Regions from separate parts of the Rhizobium sp. N731 genome, predicted to be linked through region 2. Evidence: predicted binding sites of a transcription regulator. Region 2 holds the regulator's gene; the other holds the start of a gene.

Region 1 (4,418 bases), 900 kb from region 2:
CGCTTTCGGCGAGCGGTGCAATCTGAGCGATCTTCATCGGCAAACCTCCTCAGTTGAGCAAAGAGCCGTCGGCAAAAATCATGCCCGCGTCCTCGAGAGGCACACGGCAGGCCAGACGAGGGTCAGGTTTCGAACAGCGGTCGACGCCGTCCTCCTTTCCAGTAGCTGCACAAGCCAAGGCCGGGAAGCCGGCGTGCGGGCGGTTTTCGACGGCGGATCCTATGGCAACTCAGGGAAGCGGACGTATCCTGCCTCGCGGATGGTTGATCGCCATTATCCAAAGCCTTCAGCGCTTCAAGGATCTCGTCATAGGATACAGCTCTTTCGGCCCCGGGGTGAAGGCGGAGGGCTGGTACGGATTCGACTGCGAAGATATCGGATGCCCATGAAGCGAGAATTGCCCGCTTCTCGTCGTTGTCGATCTCGGCGGCGGCAAGCACGTCACGCGGGTGACCGAAATGCTTCGCCGGATGAAGCAGATGCGCCGCGCTTATGGCTGCCACGGCATTCTGCTGTATGGAATTGCTGATGTTTTCCTTTCTCATAGCTTGGCTCCATTGATGTCGACCCGATGGAACTTGTTAATTCGATAGTGCGTAGAACGGCCCGCCCCGATGGCAGAGCGGGCCGAGCGATCGCTTAGAAGTCCATGCCGGCGCCGGCCGGCATGGCCGGAGCAGCTTCCTTCTTCGGCTTCTCGGCGATCATCGCCTCTGTCGTCACCAGCAGGCCGGCAACCGAAGCTGCGTCCTGCAGTGCGGTGCGAACGACCTTTGCCGGATCGATGACGCCCTGCGCGTAGAGATCGCCATATTCGCCGGTCTGAGCGTTCCAGCCATAGGAGAATTCGCTCTTCTCGCGCAGCTTGCCGACGATGATGGAGCCTTCCGCACCGGCGTTTTCGGCGATCTGGCGAACCGGTGCCTCGATCGCCCGGCGAACGATGTCAACGCCGACCCGCTGGTCGTCATTGGCAGTCTTGATCGCGTCGAGGGCCTTGACCGCGCGCAGCAGCGCCACACCGCCACCTGGCAGGATGCCTTCCTCGACCGCTGCTCTTGTTGCATGCAGCGCGTCGTCAACGCGATCCTTCTTTTCCTTCACCTCGACTTCGGTCGAGCCGCCGACGCGGATGACGGCAACGCCGCCGGCGAGCTTGGCAAGACGTTCCTGCAGCTTCTCGCGATCGTAGTCGGAGGTGGTCTCTTCGATCTGGGCGCGGATCTGAGCGGTGCGACCGTCAAGTTCCGCCTTCGAACCGGCACCGTCGATGATGGTGGTGTTTTCCTTCTCGATCGCCACCTTCTTGGCGCGGCCGAGCATATTGAGCGTCACATTCTCGAGCTTGATGCCGAGGTCTTCGGAGATCACGGTGCCGCCCGTCAGGATGGCGATGTCTTCGAGCATGGCCTTGCGGCGGTCGCCGAAGCCAGGGGCCTTGACGGCAGCGATCTTCAAGCCGCCACGCAGCTTGTTGACGACGAGCGTTGCAAGGGCTTCGCCTTCGACATCTTCAGCGATGATGAGGAGCGGCTTGCCGGATTGAACGACGGCTTCGAGAACCGGCAGCATCGACTGCAGGTTCGACAGCTTCTTCTCATGGATGAGGATATAGGGATCCTCGAGCTCGACCCGCATCTTGTCCTGATTGGTGACGAAATAGGGGCTGAGATAACCGCGGTCGAACTGCATGCCTTCGACGACTTCGAGTTCGGTTTCGGCGGTCTTGGCTTCTTCAACGGTGATGACGCCTTCGTTGCCGACCTTCTCCATGGCTTCCGCGAGGTAACGACCGATCTCGGAATCACCATTGGCGGAGATCGTACCGACCTGGGCAATTTCGGAATTGTTGGAAATCTTACGGGCGTTGGTCTTCAGCTCCTTGACGACAGCGTCGACGGCAAGATCGATACCGCGCTTCAGATCCATCGGGTTCATGCCGGAGGCTACCGCCTTTGCGCCCTCCTTGACGATCGCTTGGGCAAGAACGGTCGCCGTCGTTGTACCGTCGCCGGCAAGATCATTCGTCTTGGATGCAACTTCACGCAGCATCTGGGCGCCCATGTTTTCAAACTTGTCTTCAAGTTCGATTTCCTTGGCGACGGAAACGCCGTCCTTGGTGATGCGCGGCGCGCCGAAGGACTTGTCGATCACCACGTTGCGACCCTTTGGGCCGAGCGTGACTTTCACTGCATTGGCCAGCACATCGACCCCACGCAGCATGCGTTCACGGGCATCGCTATGAAATTTGACTTCTTTCGCAGCCATTCTGTTACTCCTTCGATAGGCAGCTTTTTGACTAATGCGCGGAAATCGCCTCAGGCGGCGATCTTTTCGGCGACCCGGGCCTCGATGATGCCCATGACATCGCTTTCCTTCATGATCAGCAGGTCTTCGCCATTGATCTTGATCTCGGTGCCGGACCACTTGCCGAACAGGATGCGGTCGCCGACCTTGACGTCGAGCGGCTGGATCTGGCCGGCATCGTTGCGTGCACCGGGGCCGACGGCAATGACCTCGCCTTCCTGCGGCTTTTCCTTGGCGGAGTCGGGAATGATGATGCCGCCCTTGGTCTTTTCTTCGGAATCGACGCGGCGGACGAGAATGCGATCATGAAGCGGTCGGAACGACATGTTTTCCTCCAATGGACAAACAATAATGATGTTGTTCCCCTGGCCGGACCGGATGACCAGTCCGGGCGGGTGCAAAACCTCGATCGAGCGTTCTGCGCGCAATGATCTGGTTTTGCGCTTTTTCCATTTCAAGAGGGCATCATAAAAAAATTAGCACTCACTCGAAGTGGCTGCTAACATCCTGTAAAGGAACAATAAACAGGGTGGACGCGTTCAGAAATCCGTTGATGGCCGCAAAATTTTGCGCCACCTTTCGAGCGTCATGAAACGGAGATGAAGCATGCAATTTTCATCAGATCTGGAGCGTCAGCTGAACGGATATGGACTCACCACCGCCCATATCCTCTATCGCATTCCTGATTTTGAATCCGTGCTGCAGACCTATGTCTGGCAGGATTACGACCTCGCTCCGGACTTTCCGGAAATGCACAAGTTCCTGGATTTCTGGCAGTCCACGCTCGACGGGCCGCTGCATTCTGTCCGCTACACCCACCAGCGGCTGATCGGACCGAACGAATGGCGTCGCGTCATGGGCGAGTTCAAATTGCACTAGGTCGAACCCGACATTCCCAAGCCAGCCGGGCGCAGTTGCCATAGCGTTTTTTCAACACGTACGGTGTCGCCCGGGTAATCACTCGTGCTCGGCAGGGCATGGCCAAGTTGCCGGCGTCGAAAGGCCGGACGGCAATTTGGTCGAGGCATCGCCGCAGGCGAGCTCGATCTGCGCCTGTTCGAGCCCGGCGGCAGCCGAGAGGTCCAGGCCTTCGATGCGGGTCAGGAACATGAAGGCGCGCTCGAACGTTGCCGGGCCCTCGAAGACGGCGCTGGAGAGATCGGCGCGGGAGAGATTGGCGAAAGAGAATTTCACTCCCGTCAGCACCGCCTTGTCGAAATCGGCGCGGCCGAGTTCGGCCTTTTCGAAGCTCGCGCCGGAGAGCCGGGCGCCGGCAAAATTGGCCCGCTGCAGCTCGGCGCCGGCAAAGGAAGCGCCTTCGGCGGCAATGTTGGCGAAGCTGGCGCGATAGGCCTCCACTTTGGCGAAGTTGGCCCCTTCGGCATGTGACCCCTCAAGCGAGGCACGCACCAAGCTCGCCTTTTCCAGATTGGCGGATTTGAAATTCGAACCGCTGAGATCGGTCAGCGAGAAATCGGTGCTGAAGAGGTTGGCGCCTTGGAGATCACTGCCCTGCAGCATCAGGTTTTTCTTCGTGCATTCCTGCCAGTCGAGCTTCGGCGAGGCCGTGCTGCTGCAATCGGCAGCGTGTGTGGAGATCGGAGCGGAGGCGAGAAGAATGAGGGCAAGGAGGCCGAGCGGCGATCGATGCATTGCCATTGAACTGTTGATCTCCATGACGCTTATCACGCCGCCTCTCGCGAAGCAGGCGGCCTCTCTTTTCTACACAGCTCAGAATACAATAAAAAGATAGTGACCGCTCCGGCAATGATTTGCCGGTTCACTCCGTCCGGCGAGCGCTCATCCTCCTTGCCCCGGCAGGCCGTCGGCCTTGCCCGAGCAGGCAGGTCAATCGGCCTCGCCGGGCAGACGGAGTTCCATGCAGGTCAGATCCAGCCAGCGGCCGAACTTGGTGCCGACCTCGGAAAATCTGCCGGCGATGCGGAAGCCGAGCTTTTCGTGCAGCCGGATCGAAGCAGCGTTGTCGGCCTCGATGCCGGCGATCATCACATGGATATTGGCGGCGGCCGCACGCGCGATCAATTCGCGCATCAGGGCCTCGCCGATGCCGGCGCCGCGATGATCCTTGTCGACATAGACGGAATGTTCGA
Region 2 (4,418 bases):
AAACAGGCATGGCCTTGCCCGGTCGTGCCGTGTGGCGGCACCTGCAGCGCGTCGGGTGCCGGCGGCTTTATCGTTTCCTCGGGGTTGAAGATGAGGAGAACGCCTGGCCCACAGCGGAAGAAGACATGACGGTTGCCGGCGCGGGCGATCTTTTCAAGCCCGAGAACGCCCTCGTAGAACGTCTCGGCCTGATCGAGATCGCGCGCATAGAGCGCGGTTTCCAACATGCCTTCCAGCATGGCGTTCATCCCGCAATCGCCTCTTTCTGCAGGGCGACGAGTTCGCCGATGCCGTTCTTGGCAAGCCGCATCAGCGAGCTGAATTCCTCTTCGCTGAACGGCGTGCGTTCGGCAGTTCCCTGGATCTCGACGATGCCGCCGGCGCCGGTCATGACGAAGTTCGCATCGGTCTCGGCCGAGGAATCCTCGAGATAATCGAGGTCGATGACCGGCTGGCTGGCGAAAACGCCGCAGGAGATGGCTGCGACGTGATCCTTCAGGACCCGGTCGACCTTGATCATGTTGCGGCTTTCCATCCATTTCAGGCAGTCGTAAAGCGCGATCCAGCCGCCGGTGATGGAGGCCGTCCGTGTGCCGCCATCGGCCTGGATGACGTCGCAATCGAGCGTGATCTGCTTTTCGCCGAGCGCCTGCAGGTCGACGACGGCGCGCAGCGACCGGCCGATCAGCCGTTGGATTTCCTGGGTGCGGCCGCCCTGCTTGCCGGCGGCGGCCTCGCGCTTCATGCGCTCGCCGGTCGCCCGCGGCAGCATGCCGTATTCGGCCGTCACCCAGCCCTTGCCGGTGTTGCGCAGCCACGGCGGCGTCTTTTCCTCGAGGCTTGCGGTGCAAAGCACGTGCGTATCGCCGAATTTCACCAGGCAGGAGCCTTCCGCATGCTTGGAAAAATTGCGCTCGAACGAGACCTTGCGCATCTGGTCGGTTTTTCTGCCTGAAGGCCGCATTCTCATCTCCTGGAGTTGTTGACCGCTTCTACGATTGGCGGCGCCCATTTGCAAATTCCCTTTTGCCACGGGTGCGAGTTTGACTATATTTTCGGGAGCATCATCAGCGCGGGTTTGAAAAGGTTCATGGGCATCAGGTCGACGTCGGTTTCGGATGCCGTTGCTGCACTGGACGAGCGCTCCAGGGAAATTTTTCGCCGCATCGTCGAAGGTTATCTCGAAAGCGGCGAGCCGCTCGGCTCGCGCAATCTGTCGCGCCTGCTGCCGATGTCGCTGTCGCCGGCCTCGGTGCGCAACGTCATGAGCGATCTCGAAGAGCTCGGTCTCATCTATTCCCCGCATGTCAGCGCCGGCCGGCTGCCGACCCAGATCGGGCTGCGCTTCTTCGTCGATGCATTCATGCAGATCGGCGACCTCTCCGCCGAGGAGCGCGCCAATATCGATCGCCAGGTGCGGGCCGAAAGCGGCGGCAATCCGGTGGAATCGATGATGAACGAAGCGAGCCGCATGCTTTCGGGCATCTCGCGCGGGGCCGGCCTCGTCATCACCTCGAAAAGCGATCCGGTGCTGAAACATGTCGAGTTCATCCGGCTTGAACCGACAAAGGCGCTCGCTGTGCTCGTCGGCGATCATGACCAGGTGGAAAACCGCATCATCGAACTGCCGGCGGGCGTCACCTCCTCGCAGCTGACGGAGGCGGCGAATTTCCTCAACGCGCACATGTCCGGCCAGACGCTGCCGGAGCTGCGCAAACAGTTAAGCCGGCTGAAGGATGATGTCCGTCACGAACTCGATGCGCTCTCGCGCGATCTTGTCGAGCGCGGCATCGCCGTCTGGGCCGGCAGCCCGGACGAGGGAAAGCCTGCTCAGCTGATCATCCGCGGCCGCGCCAACCTGCTCGAAGGCCTCGCCGGCGCCGAAGATCTCGACCGGCTGCGCATGCTGTTCGACGATCTCGAAAAGAAGGACAGCCTGATCGAGCTTCTCAACCTCGCCGAAAGCGGTTCGGGCGTGCGCATCTTCATCGGCTCGGAAAACAAGCTCTTCTCGCTGTCCGGCTCGTCGCTCATCGTCGCGCCCTATCGCGACGACGACGACCGGATCGTCGGCGCCGTTGGCGTCATCGGCCCGACGCGGCTCAATTATTCCCGTATCGTGCCGATGGTGGATTATACCGCCCAGCTCGTCTCCCGCCTGTCGCGCAATCCGCTTTGATGTCATCACTGACGAAGCCGCGGAATTTTCGCTTCTTCGTCACGCAGACTTGATTTTTTCCGGTCAAACCTCGATATCGGGCGCATCTGAAAATACCAACCGGAGACCGTCATGACCGATGAAACGACGAAAAACGGACCTGACGCAACTGCGGCCAACGCCGCAGCCGACGCTGCCGTCAACGTCGAGACTGCCACTGTCGGGCAGGAGGAGGCAAACCAGCCGGATCCGCTCGACCTCCTGAAGGCCGAGAATGCCGAGCTGCGTGACCGCTATCTGCGCCTTGCCGCCGAGATGGATAATCTGCGCCGCCGCACCGAGCGCGAGGTCAAGGATGCGAAATCCTATTCCGTCGCCGGTTTCGCCCGGGACATGCTCGCCGTCTCGGACAATTTGCGCCGGGCGCTGGACGCCATCTCTCCGGAGACCAAGGCCACGGCCGATGCCGGCCTCACCACGCTGATCGAAGGTGTGGAGATGACCGAGCGCTCGATGCTCTCGGCGCTGGAGCGCCACGGCGTTCGCAAGCTGGAGCCGGTTGGCCAGAAATTCGATCCGAATTTCCATCAGGCGATGTTCGAGGTGCCGAACTCCGAAGTGCCGAACAATACCGTCGTCCAGGTCGTGCAGGCCGGCTTCACCATCGGCGAACGCGTCCTGCGCCCGGCCATGGTCGGCGTTGCCAAGGGCGGCCCGAAGCCGGTCGAGGCCGAAATCAATTCCGTCTTCGACGAGAAGGACGCCTGAGGTCGTTTTCCTTCTCCGCCTCGGAGAAGGAAGAAAATTCAGATGCGGGCGAAGCGTTCGATCAGCAGATCGAAGAAGCCGTCCGCATCGACGGTGCGCATGACCTTGGCATTGCGCTTGCGCTCGGTCACATGCCACCAGTCGACGACAGTCATCCCGACGGTGAGTTCGGACTGGACCTCGATTTCGACATTGCAGTCGCGGCCCTGAAAAAGCTCTGGTTTCAGCAGATAGGCGACAACCGTCGGGTCGTGCAGCGGCCCGCCGTCGGAACCGTATTTTTCGATGTCGAAGCGCTCGAAGAATTCCAACATTTCGACCATGGCCTTTGCCGGCGCCGTGCCGATCTCGGCCATGCGCTTGACCCGGTCCTTGCGGGTCAGCAGCTGGTGCGTCACGTCGAGCGGCATCATCACGATCGGAACGCCCGAGCGGAAAACGATGTCGGCCGCCTCGGGATCGACATAGATGTTGAATTCGGCGGCCGGCGTAATATTGCCGCCCTCGAAAAAGCCACCGCCCATCATCACCAGTTCGCGGATGCGGGGGATGATGTCGGGCGCCTTCTCAAAGGCCATGCCGATATTGGTGAGCGGCCCGAGCGTGCAGAGCGTCACCGCGCCTTCCGGCTCGCGACGCAGCGTCTCGATGATGAAATCGACGGAATGGCCGGGCTGCAGCGCCATAGTCGGTTCATCGAGAACTGGGCCGTCGAGGCCGGTCTTGCCGTGGACATGTTCTGCCGTCACCAGCTTGCGGGCGATCGGCTTGTCGGCGCCGGCGAAAACCTTCACATCCGTGCGGCCGCAGAGCTCGCAGACGATGCGCGCGTTGCGGCTGGTGAATGACAGCGGCACGTTGCCGGCGACCGTCGTGATCCCCAGCACCTCGAGCTCATCGGGGCTGCCGAAAGCCAGCATGATGGCGGCCGCGTCATCCTGGCCGGGATCGGTGTCGATGATGATCTTTCTCGCGCTTGCCATTTCAATCGTCCCGTTCTCGGCATGCCGCTTGTCCCGGCAGACACCATCTCTTCATTTCCCGTCACAAATCGGCACATTCCGCGCGGGCATGTTTTGATGCGAGGCAGCAGGTCCTTTGTCAAGCAAGGAGGCAGGCGCCGCCGTTCGAAATTGACAGATGTTTAAATCCGGGAGGGTCGCGCGCGCCTTGCAGCGCCGTGATCATGCCCCCATATTAGCGGCATCCGGATGCTGCACTTTTAGGTCCGGGATGGTCGCTTGCATCAAGGACTTGAAAAGAGATGAGCCGCATTACCCCTTTCGCCAGCCCTTTGCTTCTGGGCTTCGACGCTATGGAAAAGACGCTGGAGCGCATTTCCAAGGCGAGCGACGGATACCCGCCTTACAATATCGAACGTATCGCCGCCGACAGCGGCGCGCCCGAGCGTCTGCGCATCACCCTTGCCGTTGCCGGCTTCAGCGAGGAGGAGCTCGATGTCTCCACCGAGGAGAACCAGCTTGTGATCCGC

The links. Region 2 encodes HrcA, which represses chaperone genes, less so after heat shock. Its sites were predicted from a motif close to GTTAGCACTCNCNNNNNGNGAGTGCTAAC; they were not measured.
Region 1: a site for HrcA is predicted at 2,783-2,811, ahead of groES (co-chaperone GroES). Genes of this name have one in related genera too.

The regions. Positions count from the first base shown of each region.
Region 1 is NZ_CP013601.1:1,274,786-1,279,203, reverse strand. It holds gene AMK02_RS06380 (glycosyltransferase family 4 protein) at 1-37, opposite strand, end outside; gene AMK02_RS32045 (hypothetical protein) at 123-545, opposite strand; gene groL (chaperonin GroEL) at 640-2,268, opposite strand; gene groES (co-chaperone GroES) at 2,319-2,633, opposite strand; gene AMK02_RS06360 (usg protein) at 2,914-3,186, shown strand; gene AMK02_RS06355 (pentapeptide repeat-containing protein) at 3,265-3,966, opposite strand; gene AMK02_RS06350 (GNAT family N-acetyltransferase) at 4,156-4,418, opposite strand, start outside.
Region 2 is NZ_CP013601.1:379,111-383,528, forward strand. It holds gene AMK02_RS01870 (VOC family protein) at 1-248, opposite strand, end outside; gene rph (ribonuclease PH) at 245-964, opposite strand; gene hrcA (heat-inducible transcriptional repressor HrcA) at 1,091-2,179, shown strand; gene grpE (nucleotide exchange factor GrpE) at 2,291-2,926, shown strand; gene AMK02_RS01890 (nucleoside hydrolase) at 2,965-3,909, opposite strand; gene AMK02_RS01895 (Hsp20 family protein) at 4,191-4,418, shown strand, end outside.